One region of the Serratia grimesii genome, then DNA from elsewhere that is predicted to be linked to it. Evidence: predicted binding sites of a transcription regulator. Region 1 holds the regulator's gene; each other region holds the start of a gene.

Region 1 (5,943 bases):
TAGTGATGGAGCCGATTCAGGGTGAGGGCGGTATTACCCCGGTAAATGCCGAATTCCTCAAAGGTGTGCGTGAACTCTGCGATAAGCACCAGGCGCTACTGGTATTCGATGAAGTACAAAGTGGTATGGGGCGTAGCGGTAAGCTGTTCGCTTACATGCATTATGGTGTAACGCCGGACATTCTTACCACAGCCAAAGCACTCGGTGGTGGTTTCCCTGTCAGCGCCATGTTGACCACCGAAGACATTGCTTCGGTAATGCAGGTGGGTACTCATGGCACCACCTACGGTGGCAACCCGCTAGCCTGTGCTGTGGCAGAAGCAGCGCTGGACGTGATCAATACGCCAGAAGTACTGAGTGGCATTGAACTGCGCCATGGTTTTTACGTGCAGGCATTAAAGAAGATTGGCGAGAAGTACGGTATCTTCAGTGACATCCGTGGCATGGGCTTGCTGATTGGCGCTGAGCTGACTCCGCAATACCACGGCAAGGCGCGCGACTTCCTGACTGCTGCTGCCGCTCGTGGGCTGATGATTCTTAACGCAGGGCCAAATGTCATTCGCTTTGCCCCTTCACTGGTTGTGGAAACTCAGGACATCGATGACGGTATGGCATTGTTTGAGTTGGCCGTGCAGGATGTGATTAACGCTTAATGCGTTGTCTTGATAACGGGGGCGCCATACGGCGCCCTTATTGATCGCGGAGTTTACGCTTCAGCCAAATGCCATGATGTGGGCGTTGGCTCCAGGCCAATGACGAGATGGTATGCATGACGCTCAGGTGCGACAAAATACGCCGCAGGTGGCGTTCCATTTCGGTCACCGGCATATCAGGGTGCAAATCCGGCGGCTGCATAATGCTGTTGCCACTGCTTGGCCCGTCGTACTCCAGCCGTTGCTGACAGCTTTGCAGCGCAATCTCACAAGATTGCAGATATTCCTCCGCCAGTTTTGGCGTCAGCATATAGTGCTCGCGCGCCAGAATAGTCATCGCATTAAGGTGTTCGACAATAAACTGGCTGTGTGTCACCCACAGGCGCATATCCGCCAGATAGCTCGATTCAAATCCCGGTTCCTGCATCGCCTGATTCAATGAGGTGAAAAGCGCATTGTGCGCCTGATTGACCTGCATACGGGCATAGGCCAGTGCACTGGGGTCGGGTTCTTGCTCTTCCAGCAGCAAACGCAATGCCTGTTGATCGTTCTCCAGCGCCTGGTGGGCGTTTTTACGCAGCAAGCCGCTTTGCCACTGCGGCCACAACCAGATGGTGCTACCGAACACCAGCACACACCCAATCAAGGTATCGATCAGGCGCGGTACCAAGAAATGGGTGCCGTTTAGCGCCAGTAATTGCAAGGTGTAGACCGCTGTCACCGTAAAGCCAATCACCGCCAGCCCGTAGTTTTTACGCGAGACCAAGTAGGCGAGCAGAGTGATCACCAACATCACGCTGAGCGTTTCTGCCTCAGGCAGCTGCAATTGCAGCAGGCCAGCAGCGATCACCAGCCCGACCAAAGTACCGAGTGCACGGTGCTGGATACGTACCCGGGTGGCGTTATAGCCGTTCTGGCTCACCAGCATGATGGTCAACAGGATCCAGTAAGGTTTAGGCAGGTTGAAAACCATCCCGAGGCTACTGCCCGCAGCAAGTGTGACACCCAATCGCGCCGCATTGCGCAGGGCGTTGGATTTGAATGACAGATAGCTGACCAAGGCGGGCCAGAAAGGCAGGCGGTTTTGATTGGCCATCAAATCGCGACGGTAAAGTGGGTGCTGGGTGCGCAGCAGACGGGCGATGCGACTGAAATGGTAGTAACAGAACTGCCCAACCGGGTTGTCTGGGTGCTGCGTCGCCACTTTTTCTAGTGCCGCCAGTTCATTGTCCATATTGAAGCGCTGAGAATGCTGGTGATAAAGAATATCGTGCGCCACCGTGCGCAGGCGGCCGGCAATCACCTGTGCATTACGGCGGATGATCGCTTCGGCTTGGCTCTGTTCCACCAGTTTTTGCACTTCTTCCGGTAGATGCAGGCTGACGGTAATGTGTTCCTGCAAATCCAGTGCGACCTGAAAAGTACGCTGCAGGCGCTTTTGCTCGAGGTTACTGGCGTGCGGTAGAAAGTTAAGCTGCTGATACAGCAGGGTGATTAGATCCATCACTTTTTGCTGGCGCACCAACAGGGGCGGTAACGCGGTCTGTGGATCGGTATGTTGGGTCAGCAGCGAATATTTGGCTTCAAAGTAATCTGCCAGTTCCAGATAGAGCTGATTGAGCGACTCGCGCATCGGTTGCTCTTTCCACAGCGTGAACCAAAACCAGGTAAACAGGCCGTACCAGGCTGTGCCCACGACGTATAGCAACGGTGCGTGCCAAAGCGGAACTGTACCGGCCATGCTGAGAGAAAAGATGGCAGCAACCAGCGAGGCGGGTAGCAGGCGGGCATGTAACGGGCTGATTTCACCGCTTACGCCGAGGAGCAGCGCCAGGCCGAGCATCAGTACCGGCAACGGCAGGTGCCACAGCAATGCTTGCTGCAATAGCAGGCTGCTGAGTGCAAATAGCGAACCACCGACGATCAGGCGTTTGAAGAAGCGTTTGTGAGGGGTATCCAGCCCGGCAATATTACAGCAGGCAGGAACCAGAGAAAATAACAGTCCGTATTGCAGTTGGCCGATCAACAGGCCGAGTAGCACTGGCAGGCACAGCACCAGCGTTTGCCGCAGTGCGTAATTGACTTCCGGGTGGTAAATCAGTCGGCGCCACATGATGACTTGGGGCATAAAAAAACGGCGCGAAACATCGCGCCGTTTTTTCAGTGATTAACGCGTGCCGTAAACGACAATAGTTTTGCCGTGCGCGGAGATCAGGTTTTGATCTTCCAGCATTTTCAGAATACGGCCAACGGTTTCACGTGAACAACCGACGATCTGGCCAATTTCCTGGCGAGTAATTTTAATCTGCATACCATCAGGATGGGTCATGGCATCAGGTTGTTTTGCCAGGTTCAGCAGTGTTTGCGCGATACGGCCTGTAACGTCGAGGAAGGCGAGGTTACCCACTTTCTCAGACGTTATCTGCAGACGGTTTGCCATCTGGGCTGACAGGCGCATCAGGATGTCTGGGTTGACCTGAATTAGCTGGCGGAATTTCTTGTAGGAAATTTCAGCCACTTCACAGGCGGTTTTCGCCCTAACCCAGGCGCTACGCTCCTGACCTTCTTCAAATAATCCAAGCTCGCCGATGAAATCCCCCTGGTTAAGGTAGGACAAAATCATCTCTTTACCTTCTTCATCCTTAATCAGCACCGCGACGGAGCCTTTAACGATGTAGTAAAGCGTTTCGGCCTTTTCACCTTGGTGAATCAGCGTACTTTTGGATGGATATTTGTGGATATGGCAATGAGACAGGAACCATTCGAGAGTAGGGTCTGTTTGCGGTTTGCCGAGAACCATTCGCTGTTATCCTCTGTTGTTATCGCTGCCTTGTGTCACAGGGGTCAGAGTTCCCTGTAAAACCTGTTGTCGCCGTTGTTTTAATGGTGGCTATCAGCAGATTTTGAGGCGTGTCATAAATATACGCTGTCGCTCTAGCATATTAACTTGCCGGGAGAGCTGCAAGCTACATTCTGTTAACATACCGGTAAAGGAGCCTTTCCCTGGGAGTTTCCCTGAAATCAGTGTCCCGGAAAGATTTATTGCGGCTCTGTTTGTAGCACAGAGTGAGGCGGGTGTCTTGTGTTGTCTCGCTTCAGCATGATTAGCATCAGGTTCCGTTGCCAGTTTCTATGCGAAAGCGTACCCTGATTTTAAGAAATTAACCGGAGTGACCAGCATGCAGGCAAGAGTTAAGTGGGTGGAAGGGTTAACGTTTCTGGGTGAGTCCGCGTCTGGCCATCAGGTATTGATGGACGGCAATGCGGGCGATAAAGCGCCTAGCCCGATGGAAATGGTGCTGATGTCGGTGGGGGGGTGCAGTGCTATCGATGTGGTGTCGATCTTGCAAAAAGGGCGTAATGATGTGCGCGACTGCGAGGTCAAGCTGACTTCTGAACGACGTGAAGAAGCACCGCGTTTGTTCACCCATATCAACCTGCATTTTATCGTGACCGGTAAGGATCTGAGTGACAAAGTCGTTGAGCGGGCGGTGAACCTCTCGGCAGAGAAATACTGCTCGGTGTCATTGATGCTGAGTAAGGCCGCCAGTGTGACTCACAGCTTCGAGATCCGCGACGTAGCCTGACCCTACCAGCTGTAGCGTTGGCAATGGGTACGTAATAAATCGAGAAATCGCCGCGCCGTCACTGTCAGCGGCGATTTTTGCGAATACAGCACGCCATATTGCGCCTGTGGCAAAGTGTCGATAGGCAGGATTGCCAATTTTCCCCGCAAAGAGAATGGGTTGCTCATCGCCCGCGCCACGATAGTCAAACAGTCCGTTTCCAACACCATGTTCAGTCCACAGACTACAGAATCCGAACGAATCGGCGCATGGGTCAACTGTTGATAAAAGTTTCCGAGTACTGACTGTAATTGATGATAATACCCCATGTCGGTTTCCGGCAGCAGCCACTTGGCTTGCCGCAAATCATCCAGCGACGTTGCCTGCGCCAGCGGGTGCCCATCACGTGCGATAATGCAAAATGGCGCGTTGAATAACGGCTCATGACACATTTCTTCCAGCGGAAGTCCTGGGCTAACAGTGCCGACGACGAAATCCAGTCTCCCCTCACGCAAGGCCGGCAACAGAGTAGATAGCTGCGCTTCGCGGATTATCAGGTTGGCTTGCGGGAACTGACATTTGAACGCATCTACCAGCCCTGGCAGTACCGTAAGTGCCAGTAACGAAGAGCAGCCGATGGCGACGCTACCCTGTGAATGTTGATTGAGTTGCTGGATCTCATCGGAAGCGCGCTGCAATTCCTCCAGGATAAGCTGCATCCGCAGCGAAAAAGCACGGCCGGTTGCGGTTAACGTCATCCCTTGGCTACTGCGCAGAATTAACTGGGTTTCCAACGTTTGCTCCAGTTCGCGGATGCTACGGCTCACTGCGGGTTGGGATTGCCCCAGGGCGCGAGCCGCACCACGGATGCTGCCGCTGCGGATGACCTGTTGGAATACCTTTAACTGCTGCAACTTAGGTAAATAGCGCACTCATCCCCCCCTATCAGTAAAAAGCATCACCGCTTAAAAGATTGCATCTTACGCCGCCTGCGTAAAGCCTATAATTTCGCCATGTATGACTTAATTGGTTGTTATTAAAACTATAAAGTGACGAAGCGCACACTATTACCGCGTGCCCATTCTGTCGGGCATACACTGGGGCGATAACTTAAAGGAATATCAGCTATGAAAAATCGTTCGCTAATGATTTTTTTGCTGTTTGTGGGTTATGTAGTGGTTTACATCGACAAGAGTGTTATGGGTTTTGCGCTGTTGCCTATTGAACGAGAGTTTAATTTGCAGGCAGAGCAACTGGGCTATATCACAGGGATGTTCTTCCTGGCGTATTCATTGTTCCAGATACCGGCGGGTTGGCTCTGCGATCGTTTTGGCTTTAAGAAAGTGCTGTGCAGTTCTCTGTTTTTACTGGGGGGCTTTGCACTATGTTTCGGCCTGCTGGGGTTCGGTCTGGGCCTGCTGGTGACCTTCCGTTTCCTGTCTGGTATTGGTCATTCTGGATATCCAAGTTCATGCGCCAAAGCGGTCGTGGCCAATTTCCCTCTTGAGCAGCGCACGTTCGCGCAGTCTATTTTGTTGTCTTCCGCAGGGTTGGCAATGACTGCCGGGCCTCTTGTGGCCGTTTATTGTCTCGAACATATCGGCTGGCGCGGTTCGTTTTCTATGCTTGGCATGCTGGCCTTTATGATCGCTGCCTGTATTTTGTGGCTGGTACCAAATCCGCCTCAGGCAGAGCCAAAACAGCCCGGGTCGACGGGGAGTAAT
Region 2 (5,943 bases), 2.4 Mb from region 1:
CAATACAATATCTGCTAATGGCGCTACTCGGCATATTAGCCGGTGTCTGCGGGCCGCTATTTTTATGGGCAATGTCGGCTTCCGGCCATGCTTTCCGCTCATTGCGTCTGAAGCCGCCACTGCAATTGGCGCTCGGTGGGTTGATTGTGGGATTACTCTCGTTACTGTTTCCTGAAGTGTGGGGCAACGGCTACAGCGTGGTGCAGTCACTGCTTAGCGCGCCGCCCGGGGTATTATTGGTTGGCGCGATTCTGCTCTGCAAGTTGCTGGCTGTACTCGCCAGTAGCGGTTCCGGTGCGCCTGGCGGGGTGTTCACGCCTACCCTGTTTGTTGGCGCTGCACTCGGTTCAGTGGTTGGGCAATTGTGTGCCCTTTGGCCGGAATTAGGCAGTGCGGTGCCGCTTCTGATGGCGTTAACCGGCATGGCCACGCTATTGGCTGCAACCACCCACGCGCCAATTATGGCTGCATTAATGGTGTTCGAAATGACCGGCGAATATACGCTGCTGCCTGGCATCTTGCTGGCTTGCGTGATCGCAACCACCGTGTCACGTGGCTTACGTTCAGTATCGGTCTATCACAATGCTTAACGGCCCAGCAGAGGCGTAATATCCAGATAATGCGCCAGCTCACGCTGCTCAGCGCGCGGCAAATAAGGAATCTCCCCCAGCAGCGGCGCAGGAATGCGCTGCTGCAACGCCTCGATGGTTTCAGCGTAGTGCGCCAAACCTGGATTAATGCGGTTTGCCACCCAGCCCAATAAAGGCAGACCATCATTGATAATGGATTGTGCGGTTAGTAATGCGTGGCTAACACAACCCAGTTTAATTCCTACCACCAAAACCACCGGTAATTGCTCTTGGATAACCCATTCGGCGTAAGGCCGCATGTCGTTCATCAACACACGCCAACCGCCACTTCCTTCAACCACCACGGTATCGGCTTTCGCGGATAAATGCTGCAAACCGCTGCTCATCACGCCGTAGTTGATGTCGTCGGTAGGCTGGGCGTGAAACACCTCTTCCAGGCAGGTGATGGGATTAATTTCTTGATACGACAACGGCATGGTTGAGGATGTCTGTAAAACCAAAGCGTCTTTATTGCGAAGGCCTTCGCTGGTTTCCTGACAGCGTGCGGCAACAGGCTTATAGCCGGCCACAGAGCGGCCTTGTGCAGCAAATGCCTGCAACAAAGCGCGGGAAACCACGGTTTTACCGACATCGGTATCCGTACCTGTAACAAATAAACGCGTTAACATGACTTAATTGCCCCGAGATGCACCGTTAACCAAAATATCACCGCAAAGACGGCGAAAGAGACGAACGGGAAAAGTCTAGAGGATGCCGGGGCGACGGGGCTTGAGGTAGCTCAACCTTTTGTCGTTAAACGATAAGAATTACTGATTGGTAATGAGGATATATGGCCTATCCTTGCAACAACTGCACCAACAGAGAGCCGTTATATAACGCTTCTTTTACCAGCGCGGCACCCGGCATAGTGCCCTTATTGAAGAACTGCGTGGATTCTACCTTCACATGCTCACTGTAAGCCGGTAGCGATTGTTGGCGGATACAGGAGGCAATTGCCGGATGAAGAATGTCCGCCGCCCGGTTCAACGGTGAACCGACCAGAATTTTTTCCGGATTGAACAGATTGACCATGATAGCCAAAATCCGGCCTACGCTGTGTCCAACCCCAAGGATGATGTCTTTCGCCAGTTGATCACCCGCCATCGCGGCATCACACAACGACTCAACCGTCAGTGGTGCGCCATGCAGACTTGAACTCATCGACGTGCCAAGACGTTGCTGCGCGATTTCCAGCATGTTTTCGATACTGGCTACAGTTTCCAGACAACCGTGGTTACCGCAGTAACAGCGTTTGCCATAAGGATCCACTTGAGTATGACCAATCTCAACCACGCTGTGGCTACCGGCGTGCAGGACTCTACCACCGGTGATCACACCCGCCCCGACGTTGTGGTCGATCACCACCTGAATTACGTTTTGGCTGCCGCGTGATGCACCGTATAAGGCTTCGGCCATTGTCCAGGCGCTAATGTCGTGTTGCAGATAAACCGGCAGACCGGTACGCGTTTCCAGCGCCGGACCTAAGGGCATGTCTTCTACGTCGTAAAATGGCATGCGGTGCACGACACCAGAAACAGCGTCAACCATGCCTGGCAGCGTAATAGCGATAGCCGTAAGCCGCTCAAGCTTGCTTTGATGACGAATGAAGAATTGGTCAACTTCACCAAGAATACGTTTTAACAGGGGGTCGGGATGCTCGGCGGCTAAAGGCAACAGCTCTTCGACCACCAATTTGCTGCTGATATCACGCAGCGCCAGCGTAATGGTGCCACGACTGATGCGAGCGGACAGATAGTGCCAGGCTTCAGTGTCCAGCACCAACCCCACTGCAGGACGGCCACGGCTGCCGACTTCTTGGTATTCGGTTTCTTTAACCAGATGCGCTTCCAGCAGTTCGCGAACGATTTTGGTGATACTGGCGGGGGCGAGCTGCGCGCGTTTGGATAATTCAATACGCGAAATGGGGCCCAGTTGATCGATTAACCGATAAACTGCCCCTGCATTTGTTTGCTTGATTTGATCAATATGCCCAGGCTGCCCAACAGCAATCACAAACCTGCTCCTACTATTTTTCGCGCTTCTAAATAAAGACTATCGGCTATGGTGGGGCTTTTGTAATACAGCGTCAACTATTTGATTCGTTATGTGATTTGCTGCACAAATTCACCCCACTTTCACTGCGGATTGTGTTTTATTTACCCAGCCAGACATTCAGGTTAACAGCAATGTCATCAGCGATTTGGCCGCTGCGGTCAATGGCCTTTGTCGATGGTGCACTAGCCACACTTCCGTCATTGCGTCCGGTTCTGCCAACGGCAAATATTGCACCCCGTCGATTTTAACGCGTGCGAAAGACGCCGGCAGAATAGAAATACCCAATCCGGAAGACACCAGACCGATAATGGTCATCGCCTCGCCAACCTCCTGCGTGATGTAAGGGATGATCCCCGCTTTGGCCAGCAAGGATAAAATTTCGTCATGCAGCGCGGTGCCTACCTCACGTGAGAAAAACACGAAAGGCTCTTCGGCTAAATGTTGGAAGCGCAATGTGCCTGGTGCAACATAGGTTAACGGGTGCCCTTCCGGCACCACGGCCACCAACGGCTCACACAGCAAAAGCTGATGTTTCAATGCGTCTGGTAAACGCGTATTACGCATAACACCCAGATCCAGCTCACCATTGAGCAAGGGTTCGATCTGCTGTTTGGTGTTTACTTCGCGCATTTTAATATGCACCTGTGGGTGTTGTTGCCGAAAAGCCCGCAAGCTACGCGATACGACGCTGATAAAAGGGGCTGAAGACGTGAAACCTATGGTTAATTCCCCCAATTCCCCGCGCTCCAAACGGGCCGCTTTCTCCGCCGCCCGGCCGACCTGATCGAGTACCTGATAAGCTTCTTTCAGGAACATTTCTCCCGCCTGCGTCAGGCTGACATTGCGGTTGTTACGTGCCAACAAACGCGCACCAACCATTTCTTCTAACGCCTGGATTTGCTGACTAAGCGGTGGCTGTGAAATCCGCAAGCGTTCTGCTGCACGACCAAAATGCAATTCTTCCGCCACGGCGACAAAATAACGCAGGTGTCTCAACTCAATATTCATACTTTAAACATCTCAATTTTAATTATTAATATATTAGACAAAAAACTGCCCTCTCCCTATGATTTTGTTAACTCATTAAATGCTGATATATGCCCAATAGCTTTCAAGTTGCAGCCAGGCGCCCAGCTCGCACATCCCCAAACGCTTACTTGAGTAAGCGACTGGCGTAAGCGAATGCAGGTAACAACGCTGTAATTTGAAAGATGACGGGTATCAATCACACCAAGTTCGGTAAGGAAAAACTGTGACAACCCCTGTGCGTTCTACGGCCAGTATGCCGTCGACGCTAGCCGCCAACGACGATGCGGCTGCTGCGCCAAAAACCCAACGTTCCACCCTGAACAAACTTCCCTACATCGAACGCGGAACGCCGCAATTTATACGTGTCACGCTAGCGTTGTTTTCTGCCGGTCTGGCGACGTTCGCCTTGCTATATTGTGTGCAACCGATTCTGCCGGTTTTATCGCAAGACTTTGGCATCTCCCCCGCCGAAAGTAGCCTGTCATTGTCGGTTTCCACCGGCTTGTTGGCACTCGGCCTGATGTTTACCGGCCCACTCTCTGATGCCATCGGTCGCAAACCGGTCATGGTTGTGGCACTGCTGCTGGCGGCAATCTGCACCCTGATATGCGCCTTTATGACCAGTTGGCAAGGCATCCTGCTGATGCGCGCGTTGATAGGGCTTTCACTGAGCGGTGTCGCTGCCGTCGGCATGACCTATTTGAGCGAAGAGATCCATCCTAGCTTCGTCGCTTTTTCAATGGGGTTGTATATCAGCGGTAACTCGATCGGTGGTATGAGTGGTCGTTTGGTGACTGGGGTGCTGACCGATTTCTTCTCCTGGCGTGTGTCACTGGCCGTAATCGGATTATTTGCCCTGGCCGCCGCCTGTATGTTCTGGCGTATTTTGCCCGCTTCAACGCATTTTCGCGCCAGTTCACTGCGTCCACGCACCTTGCTGATCAACTTTCGTCTGCATTGGCACGACAAGGGGCTGCCATTGCTGTTCGCCGAAGGTTTTCTACTGATGGGCAGCTTCGTGACCATGTTTAACTATATCGGCTACCGCCTGCTGTCGGACCCTTACCATCTCAGCCAAGCGATTGTCGGCCTGCTGTCGGTGGTGTATCTGACCGGTTCATACAGCTCACCGAAAGCCGGTGCCATGACCAGCCGTTTTGGTCGCGGGCCCGTGCTGCTGGTTTCAACGCTGATTATGCTGATCGGGATTCTGATCACTGCCCTGGCTCCGGTAGCGGTTATTTTTATTGGCATGATGCTGTTCACTGCGGGTTTCTTTGCCGCCCACTCTGTCGCCAGTAGTTGGATCGGCCGTCGCGCTCGCCGGGCCAAAGGCCAGGCATCCTCGCTTTATCTGTTCTGTTACTACGTAGGTTCCAGCGTCGCGGGGACACTTGGCGGCGTTTTCTGGCACAGTTTCGGCTGGAATGGCGTAGTCGCGTTTATCAGCGTGATGTTGCTGCTGGCTTTATTGGTCGTGCATTACCTGAAGAAATTACCGGAAGCCGCACGCATTTAATCCTCTGTTCACCGCCTGCCAGTGATTAACTCATGCGGGCGGTGACCTTGATTCCCCTGCCAGACTTGGACAACGCGAGGTTAAATTCATCACAGTGGCTGATGTTGCCCTTTTGTTTGCTGTTCTCTTATTGTATGTTGTAACTAAAATGAGAGGTGAATGATGGACAAGTACGATTTAATCAGCAGGATGAATGCTTGTTTCAATGAGCTGGAACAGGCGCTGGCCGCTCTCCACCAGCAGATCCTTCCTCTGCGATTGTTGGCTGGGCGGGTGTTCAGTTTGCCGGAGATCGAAAAAGGTAAAGAGCATGTGACAGTGGAGCAGATCGCTGTCGAACAGCACCTAGGCCAAACTGCGCGTGATTTAGCGCTAGAGCACTTCCAACGGCTGTTTATCCACCACAACAAGCATAATGTCAGCAGTAAAGCGGCGGTACGCCTGCCCGGCGTGATCTGCCTGGCGGTGGAACAACCGGAATACCTGAGAATACAAGAACACGTTGCTTTGATTAACCGGCTCAAGGCCGAGCTGGAGCAGATTATTACCGTCGACTCAGGCCTGGCACCGGAACAACGTTTTGACTTTGTTCACACTCACCTGCATGGCCTGATCACCCTCAGCGCCTATCGTACTCTTACCGTTTTGACGAACCCGGATTCGGTTCGTTTCGGCTGGGCCAACAAGCATATTATCAAGAACGTGAAACGC
Region 3 (5,943 bases), 2.3 Mb from region 1:
ATGGTCATGACACGCAACTTTCGTCACCCTCTACATCGGTGGTGCTGACCGACGCAGAGGGTGCGCCTGGTTATGGCGTCAACGGTTGTTCACCCGTCACGGCATTTTGTACCGATGCCGAAGCCTGGTTTTCTTCGCGGTATTTTTGCTTGTCCCAGGCCCGGAAGAACGGGTAGTAAATGGCCATTGAAATAAGCAAGTTGACGACTTGAATCACCGTTCCCGATATATGCCCACCGGTGGCTAAATAGCCGCTAATGAAAATCGGTGTGGTGAATGGCAACGCAATACCGACCGGAGGCGTTACCAACCCGGTTGCCATCGCACTGTAAGTCACGATCACCAAGACGACCGGCGTCAAAATAAACGGCAGGAAGAAGTACGGGTTCATCACCAACGGAATACCGAATACCATGGGTTCGCTGATGTTGAACAGACAACCTGGCGCGGCAATTTTACCCAACTGTTTCATCTGCGCACTACGGCTGCGCACCAGCATAAAGATGACCAATCCCAATAAGGCCCCTGTTCCGCCGGGGGCGATCCACAGATCATAAAATTGCTGAGTAATGATGTGTGGGATCGGTTGGTTGTTCTGAAACGCGACCAAATTTTCCGACATGTTTGCCAGCCAAACCGGCTGAATAAATACCAATACAATGGCATCCCCATGCAGTCCCAACGTCCATAGCAGGCCGATCAGGATAACCGAGAAAATCATCCCCGGCAGTGTTCCACCCACATGGTGCATCGGAATACCGATCAACGTAGCAATCATGGTGTTGATATCACCAAACGGCGTGGCTTCGACGATCAGACGCAACAACAAAATTACCGCCAACACACAAAAGCCCGGAATCAGCGCCAAGAAGGATTTAGCTACCGCTGGCGGAACCCCTTCCGGCATATTGATCACCAGATTGCGGTTATGCACAAAACGGTAGATTTCCGTCGATAGCAACGCCACGACAATTGCCACAAACAACCCCTGACTGCCGATAAAATTCATCGGCAACACACCTTTGACGATCTGCTCGGCAGCCCCTTTCACAGGCGCAAACAGCGTGTGTTGGGGAATCGTCATGATGAACGCCACCAGCGAAACAGCACCGGTACTCAGCGGGTCCATGCCACGGTATTTTTCCGCCAACCGGTAGGCAATACCAAAGCTGGAGATAATTGCCATGATGTCGTAGGTTGCCTTAACCGGGTACAGCAGTTTGTCCCGCCAGGCTGCACCAAACACCTCCCCCATCAGGTTGGCATAACTTGGGATCGGCAAATAGGCGAAGATCAGGAAGAACGACCCAATCAACATAAACGGCATATTGAGAATTATGCCGTCCCGCACCGACAAAATATGTTTTTGCCCTGCGATTTTTAACGCCGTCGGCAATACGTAACGTTCAAGAATGCTATTTAAACCCGCCATCATCCCCCCCTGCCCGGCAAAACCGGTTCTGTCGTGATTGTTATTATGGAATTTCGACTTAATTAAACTGCGGTAAATAGGCTTGGTTCAGGCTCAGCACCTCATCGAGCAAGGGTTGCGCAATGCCAACACCACCAATCAATGGATTCACGACCAGCGCCAACAGTGCACTTTGACGATCGCCATGCACTGCGGCCTCAATCGTCAGCCGTTCAAAATCTTTTACCTGCTGAGTCAACCCATTCATTGCCAGTGGCATCGGGCCAAAACTCAGTGGGTGTGCACCCTGCGCATCGATCACGCAGTTAGTTTCAATCACCGCATCGTCCGGCAGTCCCTGAATAGCGCCGTTATTGCGGGTGTTCACCACCAGCACCTTGCCGCTGTTGTTATGAATGGCACGGATCAACTCGACCGCCACCTCTGAATAGAACGCGCCGCCACGGAAGCTCAGTTGCTCTGGTTTCTTATCCAATGCCGGGTCGGCATACAAAGCAAATAGCTCCGCCTCAACTTTCATCACTTGCTCAGCCCGGGTCCCTTGCGCCGCAGCCGCTTCTATCTCTTCCTCCAGCATTCCCGCCGTTTGATAGAAATAGCGATGATATGGGCACGGAATCGCCCCCAGGGCCTGTAAAAAAGCGGGAGGCCACGGCAGGTCTTTGATGTTATTCATCGACAGTGTTTCGCCATTACTCAGCATGTCCAATACGTCGGCGGTGACATCCTTCCCGCTTTGCGTCACCTGGTGTACCCACACCATATGATTCAACCCGGCGAAACGCAGATCCACCTGATCGTGCGGCGCTTTCAGCATGTCGGCAATCATGTGGTGCATTGTGATTGGCACATTACACACCCCAATGATCTTCGCCTTGCTGTAGCGTGATACCGCTTCGGTGACGATCCCGGCAGGATTGGTGAAGTTGATAATCCAGGCATCTGGTGCGACCGCTTCTACCGTACGTGCGACCGCCAACATCACCGGAATGGTCCGCAGCGCTTTGGCAAAACCACCGACTCCGGTTGTCTCCTGCCCCAGACGTTGATATTTGAGCCCCAGACGTTCATCAGCAGCGCGGGCTGCCAATTGCCCCACACGGAGTTGAGTTAACACGAAGCTGGCACCACGAATGGCCGCTTCCAGCGAAAAATGCACCGAAACGACCACCTGTTCCAGCCCGTTACGCCTGAACATTCTTTTGGTCAGTTCGGCAATGATGCCCACTTTTTCACGACCGGATTCAACATCCACCAGCGCCAGCTCGGTCAATGGCACATCCTGATAATGTGCAATCAATCCTTCGACCAGCTCTGGCGTGTAACTACTGCCGCCACCAATTACGGTTATTTTAGTCATTGCCTGCCCCTTGAGGTAAACGACGATAAAGCTCGATCATGTCGGTGGCCAGATCCTGGATCAGCATTGCATTCATCAAATGGTCCTGCGCATGCACCAGAATTAAACTGACCGGTATTTTTCCACAGCCTTCGTCCATGCCTATCAGTTCCGTCTGCATGCTATGCGCCCGACCGATGCCAGACTTTGCTTCTTCCAGTTTGGCATCCGCAGCATCAAACTCACCGCGCCGTGCCAGTTGCAGTGCCGAAAGCAGCGAACTGCGTGCACTGCCAGCATGAACCAACAGCTCCATAACGCTCGTTTCCAAATCCATCATTACCTCCCCTCGCCTGATTCCAGGCACAGCAATCCCCGACGGATTAATAAAATAACCCGTTCTAAATCAATCAATAATAGGGTGTGAGGGGCTATGCCCCACAGGGTGTTATCAGCCCAACAGGCCCAGTGCCTTATCCAGCACCTTATCACCACGCATGGTGCCGTAATCCAACATGTCAATAACCGCGACGGTTTTGCCTAATGGGGCAGCCAGTTCCGAAAGCCGCGCATGTTCATATTTCACCTGTGGCCCCAGTAGCACAATGTCCGCCCTTTCAACGATGCGTTCAAAATCCGCTACGGGCACGGCTTCAATTTCGATATCCAAAGCACGTTTTTGTGCCTCGGTTTTCATTTTTTGTACCAGCATGCTGGTAGACATTCCTGCAGCGCAGCATAAGACGATTGTTTGCATTTTTTGGGTGTCCCGATTGTTACTAGCCACCTCGGCTGTGCAAATATAAAACAATGCTGTAACACGCTTGTAAATACCTTAGATCCATAGGATTTGATTATGTTTTTTACTTAATCCTTTAAAAACAAAATGTTAAATAAAAATTATCATGAAAATTTTTTTCAACGCTGTGATCAACGATTGAGTTTTATTTGGAGACAGAATTAAAAAATCCGTTTTATTCTTTAAAAACAGCAGGATAAATTATCAACAATTAAACGATGAGAGGAGCATCTCGTTTTCATGCAGGATGAATTGAAAATTATTTTCAGTACTTTATTCTTCTGTGTATTGCTTTATGCCGTGTGAAAAACAGGCTAGTTTGGAGCACAGATCGCCGATTGGCATAACAGAAGGGGCATTGCAGTCATGGATCTCGTTTACCACATTCAGTTTCGCCAAAGCCCGTTCAATCGCCAGGAAGCGAAAATTGCCCGGACCATCCTGGATAATCCCGGATTCACGTCAAAGGCAACCATTGAACAGTTGGCCGAACGTGCTGGTGTCAGTACCGAGATCGTCGCTCATTTTGCTCAGTCCCTTGGCTGCCAGGATCTTAACGACTTTATCTCTTTGATGCGTACCCAGCCCGTGCCGGCAAAGGCTGAAGCCGCGGTGGCTCAACCCGTATTGGGCGGCATGGATATCGCTTTCGCATCAGCCGCCTGTATCGGTAAGCTGCCTGGCGTCAGTTCTACAACGCTCAGTCGTTTTGCTAAATCCATTGGTTGTGAAGATATTGGCGACATTGTCTATCAGATCCGCGCACGCCAAAATCAGCTCAGCCAGCAGGAAGCAAAGGTCGCGCAAACCATTTTGGACGATATCGCCTTCGCCTCCTCCGCTACCATTGAGCTACTCGCCAGCCAGGCGGGTGTCAGTCCGGCAACTATCACGCGCTTTGCCAAAACTATTGGTTGTGATGATATTCGCGATTTGCGAATGAAATTGGCCCAGGCCAGCGTCAGCGGTTCACGCTATTTAACCGCGCAAACGGCCCCCAATGGACCACCGCGCCTGTGGCTGCAACGCGTTAATGACATAGAAACCACGTTGCATCAGCAACTGCAGCAGGTAGAGCATGCTGCATTGATCGAAGCCTGCCAACAATTAAGCCAGTCCAAAAGTGTGCATATTTTTGGTGTAAATAGCATGGCGCTGTACGTCAATGAATTGCAGCAACGCTTGGTCGGACTTGGCTATCCCGCCTTCGCCTGTCAGGACGCTGCGCTAATGCGGATGACAGCGTCCACACTTAGCACGCAGCAATGCGTAGTTCTGCTATCAATGAGTGGGGAAAACACTGATTTGCTTAACGCCGCAAAGCTGGCCGGCGCTACTGGAGCTTACCGTATAGCCGTGGCCCCAGCAGGCAGTACACTTGCCGAATTGGCCGATAAAGTATTGCCACTCAGTGGCGGTAGCGCTGCACGTTATGGACTGATGTTAACTCTCGACCTGCTGCTGGCGCATCTACTGCCTGAGAGCCTGAGCTCGCAGACGGAAGATTAAATCTGTATCTCTATACCGTTCAGTTCCTCCTCCGGCACGGCCCGCACTATGCGCATAACCTGAGGATTTTCCTAATTAGCCATCTGGATTGCCGTTACCTATTGATAGGAATATTCTTACTACGTTATCGTAAACCTTCCACATAGATATCAACCTAAGTGGAATTTGCAGGACTTTATTTTTATATGGCTTCTCTGCCAGCTTCGGCTGGCATTTTAAATTCCACCAGCGGTAAACTTTTATGATCGATTATTCCCTTTACGGACTCAGCGATAAAGATATCGAGACGTACCGTGAGCACATATATCATCTGGTCGGTAAAAGCGTCATTCAGGTGCTTTCTGCGAACACACCTATCAGCAAGCAAAGTATTCTCGCCTATCTGATCAAAGAGATCGAAAAACAACCCGACGACTACTGCCAAAAGCTGCACAGGGCAGCAATCGAAGTCATCGGTGTCACTGGACGCTAAGGAGCAGCATGCGCAAGTCGGATCTATGCACCATCATCTCCATCCTCGTCGTCGTAGCTATGATGTTAGTGGCGAACTGTAGTGCGGATGAGATTCCACTACTGGGGGGGAGTTAAGATCTGATGCTTAAAAAGGCAATATCCGGTTTTACATAACCGGATAGGGTCTTAATGACGTTATGTGGCAGGCTACATGCCAGGCTGACCACATCATAACAGCGTGGTGTGTTGGGAAAATGTACACGTTGACCAAACAATGCAGGCACGGAGTGAATCGTTTTAGATACGACGTCTTAAGCTCTGATGACTAACGGCATTCACCAGTAATCGAGTTTCTCCCCTGTGGGCAAATGTCAGAATGCTGAGGAATAACACCCAAGATTGATCCCAAAG
Region 4 (5,943 bases), 390 kb from region 1:
GAGAAATTCCTGGCGGTACCGGCAGAAGCGCTGGTGTACACCATGAAGGGCGACCAGAAGTATTTCCCGGTGTATGACGCGGCGGGCAAACTGATGCCGAACTTTATCTTCGTGGCCAATATCGAATCCAAAGATCCGCAGCAAATCATCTCCGGTAACGAGAAGGTTGTGCGTCCGCGTTTGGCCGATGCCGAATTCTTCTTCAACACCGACCGCAAAAAACGTCTGGAAGACAATCTGCCGCGTCTGGAAACCGTGCTGTTCCAACAGCAACTGGGGACCCTGCGTGACAAGACTGACCGTATTCAGGCGTTGGCGGGCTGGGTTGCCGGCCAGATTGGTGCTGACGTCAACCACGCTACCCGCGCGGGCCTGCTGTCGAAGTGTGATCTGATGACCAACATGGTCTTCGAATTCACCGACACCCAGGGCGTGATGGGTATGCACTACGCGCGCCATGACGGCGAAGCGGAAGACGTTGCCGTTGCGCTGAACGAGCAGTACCAGCCGCGCTTTGCCGGTGATGCACTGCCGGAATCGCTGGTGGCTTGTTCGCTGGCGATCGCCGACAAGATGGACACCCTGGCCGGTATTTTCGGTATTGGGCAACATCCGAAAGGTGATAAAGACCCGTTTGCGCTGCGTCGTGCCGCATTGGGTGTGCTGCGTATTATCGTTGAGAAGAATCTGTCGCTGGATCTGCAGACGCTGACCGAAGAGGCTGTGCGCCTGTACGGCAGCAAGCTGACCAACACCAAGGTTGTCGACGAAGTTGTTGAGTTCATGCTGGGTCGTTTCCGCGCTTGGTACCAGGAAGAAGGCCATGCGGTCGACACCATCCAGGCGGTGTTGGCTCGTCGTCCGACCAAACCGGCTGACTTTGATGCACGTGTGAAAGCGGTGACGCACTTCCGTACGTTGGAAGCCGCGGCAGCGCTGGCTGCGGCTAACAAACGTGTCTCTAACATCCTGGCTAAGTCTACTGATACGCTGAATGACCGCGTACACGCCTCGGTATTGAAAGAAGCGGCTGAAATCCAACTGGCAACCCATCTGGTGGTGTTGCGCGATAAGCTGGAGCCGTATTTCGCTGCAGGCAATTATCAAGATGCGTTGGTAGAGCTGGCCGATCTGCGTGAGCCGGTTGATGCCTTCTTCGATAACGTGATGGTGATGGCAGAAGACGAAGCGGTGCGTGTGAACCGTCTGACGTTGCTGAGCAAGCTGCGTGAGTTGTTCCTGCAGGTGGCGGATATTTCCGTACTGCAGTAAACCGTTCTGTTGTGAAAAGGCGCCTTAGGGCGCCTTTTTTATTGCGGTCGGCACGCCCTCCGTTTTCTCCTTCGGTGCTGCTAATAGTTCGTCGACGTGGGGAAAGGCTTGGTTTCAATTGCTGCTGTTACCCTCTATTGCCAAAGAATAGCCCCTGAACGGTGAATCGCGTATCGGATCGTACTCAGTTGATCTATTCTTATAGGCGCAAGGAGTGCAGCAAAAGGGACGGAGTCCGATGAAAAAGCAGGTTTATAACAGGAGTTATGTCACATGGCGGTAGGGATCCAGAGCAGGAGTTTCGCGCGTTGGTTGGCCCCGGTATTGGCATTGTTGGTGGTCATGCAGCTGACTGCTTGCGGCGATAAAGAGCCGGAACAACGCAAGGCGTTTATTGATTACTTACAGAATACGGTGATGCGCAGCGGCGCGAAAATCCCGACGCTGAGCGAAGATCAAAAACAGAAATTCGGTAACTATGCCGGGGATTACGCCATTTTGGTCGGTTTTTCCCAGCAATTGTCCAAGTCATTGGATGCCAGCCTGACACCGGCGTTGGATCAGATTAACCAGATCCGCACCGCGCAGGACTACATGAGCAAACGTGATACGCTGCAACAGTCCGTTGGGGCGCTGAACCTGCTGGGGCAGCAGATTCAGTCGGCGAAGTCACAAGCGGATACCGCACGGGCAGCACTGAAGCAACCCGACGATCTGAAAGCCGTGTATAACCAGGCTTATGACAAGATTGTCACCGGGCCAGCCAATGCGCTGATGCCAGTTATCCCGACCACCGCCAGTTTCGTCCAGGATCTGGTCCAGGTCGGGGATTTCCTGCGTACTCAAGGTAATCAGGTGAGCTTCAACAATAACGGCGTGCAGTTCCGTACTTCCCAGCAGGCAACGCAGTACAACACCATGATGTCGAATCTGGTGGCTAAGCAGCAGGATTTACTGAATGCGCAGAAAACCGTCTCAAGCGTGACCCAGTAATAGTGTAAAGGCAGAAGCCGATGTTTGGCTTCTGCCTTTCTGTTCCGACAGTTCCCTTCCAGTCTTTCCAACAGCTTGCTCACTTCTTGTGCGACGCTTCTGTACTACACTTCAATTAATCATCGTTTTTTCGACATGTAGTTTTCTTTCATTCATCGCACAGCGATTTCCCGACAGGATGAATGCTCACAGGGAAGAAAGCCCTTAGAACAGGATTCGGTCATCACTGACAAATAAATTGTGATTTACATCACAATTTAAAAACAAACACGCATCAATTAAATGTGACTTAAATCACGTTTTTGTTGGATTTAAGCGAGTTTTGTCTCTTTTGTGGTTTTTTTACACTGAGTAAATGTGATCAAAGTCACTATAAATGGCCTATTGGTGGGGTTATTAGTGTGATTATGATCACAAAAAATCCGTGAAGTTCGCGCGGTAAAAACAGCGTGATAGAGTCCATTTCGCATACAGCATCAACACGGCTGGATCGTAACAACAATAATCACGCGCTCTATTGTCAGCGCGTAACAATAGGGGTGTGTTTTATGTTTTCACCAGACATCAAAGTCAAAGTTCAAAACTTTGGCCGCTTCTTAAGCAACATGGTGATGCCCAACATTGGCGCATTTATCGCCTGGGGTATCATCACTGCGTTATTCATTCCTACAGGTTGGCTGCCTAACGAAACCTTAGCCAAGCTGGTTGGCCCAATGATCACCTATCTGCTGCCGTTGCTTATCGGTTTCACCGGTGGCCGGTTGGTAGGGGGCGATCGCGGTGGGGTGGTCGGTGCGATCACCACCATGGGCGTGATCGTCGGGGCTGACATGCCGATGTTCCTCGGCGCGATGATCGCGGGTCCGTTGGGTGGCTGGGCGATAAAGCATTTTGACCGCTGGGTAGACGGTAAGATCAAAAGCGGTTTTGAGATGCTGGTGAACAACTTCTCTGCTGGCATTATCGGCATGCTGCTGGCGATTCTGGCCTTCCTGGGCATAGGTCCACTGGTCGAAGTGCTGTCGAAGCTATTGGCAGCGGGCGTGCATGTGATGGTGGTGAACAACCTGCTGCCACTGGCGTCTATCTTCGTCGAACCAGCGAAAATCCTGTTCCTGAACAACGCTATCAACCACGGCATCTTCTCGCCACTGGGCATCCAGCAGGCGACCGAGGCCGGCAAATCTGTCTTCTTCCTGATTGAAGCCAACCCAGGCCCGGGTATGGGCGTGCTGATGGCCTACATGTTCTTTGGTCGTGGTAGCGCCAAGCAGTCTGCTGGTGGTGCGGCGATCATCCATTTCCTGGGCGGTATCCACGAAATCTACTTCCCGTACGTGCTGATGAATCCACGCCTGCTGCTGGCGGTGATCCTGGGCGGTATGACCGGTGTGTTCACCCTCACCATGCTGAACGGCGGTCTGGTGTCCCCAGCCTCACCGGGTTCCATCCTGGCGGTACTGGCGATGACACCAAAAGGTGCTTACTTCGCCAACATTGCGGCAGTGTGCGCAGCCTTCGCGGTGTCCTTCGTGGTCTCCGCCTTCCTGCTGAAAACCTCAAAAGTGAAAGAAGAGGATGATCTGGAAGAAGCGACTCGCCGTATGCAGGAAATGAAATCTCAGTCCAAAGGCGGTGCGGCGGCTCACGCAGCGGTAGATGGTGACCTGACGACAGTGCGCAAAATCATCGTCGCTTGCGATGCAGGTATGGGGTCCAGTGCGATGGGTGCTGGGGTGCTGCGCAAGAAGGTGGCGGACGCTGGGTTGAAAAACATTTCGGTGACCAACAGTGCCATCAACAGCCTGCCGGATGATGTCGATCTGGTGATTACTCACCGTGATCTGACTGAGCGTGCGATGCGTCATGCGCCACAGGCACAGCATATCTCGCTGACCAACTTCCTCGACAGCAAGCTGTACAGCGATCTGACCGAGCGTCTGGTGGCGGCCAACAAAACCACCGATAACCAACAGAAAGTGATCAGCACGCTGGACGATAGCTTTGAAGCGAGCGAGCAAAACCTGTTCCGCCTTAGCGAAAGCAACGTGTTCCTTAACCTGCACGCCAGCGACAAAGAGCAGGCAATCCGCTTTGCCGGTGAGCAGTTGGTCAAAGGCGGCTATGTTGAGCCGGAATACGTCCCTGCGATGCTGGAACGCGAAAAACTCACCTCTACTTACCTGGGCGAGTCGATCGCCGTACCGCACGGCACCATCGAAGCCAAAGACCGGGTACTGCGCACCGGCGTGGTGTTCTGCCAATACCCGCAGGGCGTGCGTTTCGGTGATGAAGAGGATGAGGTTGCGCGGTTGGTTATCGGCATCGCCGCACGCAATAACGAACACATCCAGGTGATTACCAGCCTGACCAATGCACTGGATGACGACGGCGTCATCGAACGGCTGGCAAATACCACCAGCGTGCAGGAAGTGCTGGATCTACTGGGCGGCAAGAAAGCCTGATAACAGAATCATTTTAAGGGGTGCAGCTTGCTGCACCCTTCGACATTAGAAAGGTAGGACTATGAAAGCATTACATTTCGGTGCGGGAAATATAGGGCGTGGTTTTATCGGCAAGCTGTTGGCGGATGCGCACGCCGAACTGACCTTTGCCGACGTTAACCAGACGGTGCTGGACCTGCTGAACAGCCGCAAAAGCTATCAGGTCCACGTGGTCGGCGAACAGGCCCGGGTCGAACAGGTCAACAATGTCAGTGCAGTGAACAGCGGCAGTGACGAGGCGGTTGCGCTGATCGCCGAAGCAGATATTGTGACTACCGCCGTGGGGCCGCAAATTCTGGCTAAAATTGCCGGGACTATCGCTAAAGGGCTGACCAAACGTCATCAGCAGGGCAACAGCCAACCGCTGAACATCATCGCCTGCGAGAACATGGTGCGGGGCACCAGCCAGTTAAAACAGCATGTGTTCGATGTTCTGCCGCAGGACGATCAGGCGTGGGTTGAACAGCATGTTGGCTTCGTTGATTCGGCGGTTGACCGCATTGTACCGCCAGCGGAAGCGGGCAGCAGCGATCCGCTGGAAGTCACTGTTGAGACCTTCAGCGAGTGGATTGTTGATCAAACCCAGTTTAAGGGACAGCCACCGGCGATTGCCGGCATGGAACTGACAGATAACCTGATGGCATTTGTTGAGCGCAAATTGTTCACGCTCAATACTGGCCATGCGATTACCGCTTATCTTGGGCAACAGGCTGGCCTGCTGACCATCCGCGATGCCATTCTGGACCCGGCGATCCGCCGCGTGGTGAAAGGCGCGATGGAGGAGAGCGGTGCAGTGTTGATCAAGCGCTACGGTTTTGACGCCGCTAAGCATGCCGCTTACATCGACAAAATCCTCAGCCGTTTTGAGAACCCGTACCTGCACGACGACGTTGAACGTGTGGGCCGTCAGCCGCTCCGTAAATTGAGCGCCGGTGATCGGCTGATTAAGCCGTTGCTTGGCACGCTGGAGTACGGTCTGCCGCACGCTAATCTGATCCAGGGTATCGCTGCCGCCATGAGTTACCGCAGTGAGCAGGATCCGCAGGCCAAAGAGCTGGTAGAACTGTTGGCCAAATTGGGGCCAAAAGCAGCGCTGGCGCAAATTTCCGGTCTGCCGGCGGAAAGTGAGGTTGTAGAACAAGCCGTTGCTGTGTATAACGCCATGCAGCATCAA

What was found. The regulator CRP, encoded in region 1, controls carbon source genes, mostly activating them, when cyclic AMP is high. The targets are predictions, from matches to a motif close to ATGTGANNNNNNTCACAT.
Region 2: mlc (sugar metabolism global transcriptional regulator Mlc) is a predicted target of CRP. The motif match lies at 2,734-2,751, and genes of this name have one in related genera.
Region 3: SGBXF1_RS09290 (PTS sugar transporter subunit IIB) is a predicted target of CRP. The motif match lies at 3,789-3,806, and genes of this name have one in related genera.
Region 4: SGBXF1_RS00375 (PTS mannitol transporter subunit IICBA) is a predicted target of CRP. The motif match lies at 2,665-2,682, and genes of this name have one in related genera.

What each region holds. Positions count from the first base shown of each region.
Region 1 covers NZ_LT883155.1:4,785,035-4,790,977, reverse strand. Annotated here, with positions in the region: gene argD (bifunctional acetylornithine/succinyldiaminopimelate transaminase) at 1-653, shown strand, start outside; gene SGBXF1_RS22415 (YccS/YhfK family putative transporter) at 691-2,766, opposite strand; gene crp (cAMP-activated global transcriptional regulator CRP) at 2,821-3,453, opposite strand; gene SGBXF1_RS22405 (OsmC family protein) at 3,833-4,240, shown strand; gene SGBXF1_RS22400 (LysR substrate-binding domain-containing protein) at 4,243-5,151, opposite strand; gene SGBXF1_RS22395 (MFS transporter) at 5,347-5,943, shown strand, end outside.
Region 2 covers NZ_LT883155.1:2,412,881-2,418,823, reverse strand. Annotated here, with positions in the region: gene clcB (voltage-gated ClC-type chloride channel ClcB) at 1-590, shown strand, start outside; gene bioD (dethiobiotin synthase) at 587-1,258, opposite strand; gene mlc (sugar metabolism global transcriptional regulator Mlc) at 1,425-2,642, opposite strand; gene SGBXF1_RS11470 (LysR family transcriptional regulator) at 2,802-3,692, opposite strand; gene SGBXF1_RS11465 (MFS transporter) at 3,967-5,232, shown strand; gene tus (DNA replication terminus site-binding protein) at 5,395-5,943, shown strand, end outside.
Region 3 covers NZ_LT883155.1:1,965,888-1,971,830, reverse strand. Annotated here, with positions in the region: gene celB (PTS cellobiose transporter subunit IIC) at 71-1,432, opposite strand; gene SGBXF1_RS09300 (6-phospho-beta-glucosidase) at 1,491-2,792, opposite strand; gene SGBXF1_RS09295 (PTS lactose/cellobiose transporter subunit IIA) at 2,785-3,111, opposite strand; gene SGBXF1_RS09290 (PTS sugar transporter subunit IIB) at 3,223-3,528, opposite strand; gene SGBXF1_RS09285 (MurR/RpiR family transcriptional regulator) at 3,937-5,079, shown strand; gene SGBXF1_RS09280 (hypothetical protein) at 5,321-5,551, shown strand.
Region 4 covers NZ_LT883155.1:80,208-86,150, forward strand. Annotated here, with positions in the region: gene glyS (glycine--tRNA ligase subunit beta) at 1-1,272, shown strand, start outside; gene SGBXF1_RS00370 (DUF3053 domain-containing protein) at 1,546-2,265, shown strand; gene SGBXF1_RS00375 (PTS mannitol transporter subunit IICBA) at 2,814-4,730, shown strand; gene SGBXF1_RS00380 (mannitol-1-phosphate 5-dehydrogenase) at 4,792-5,943, shown strand, end outside.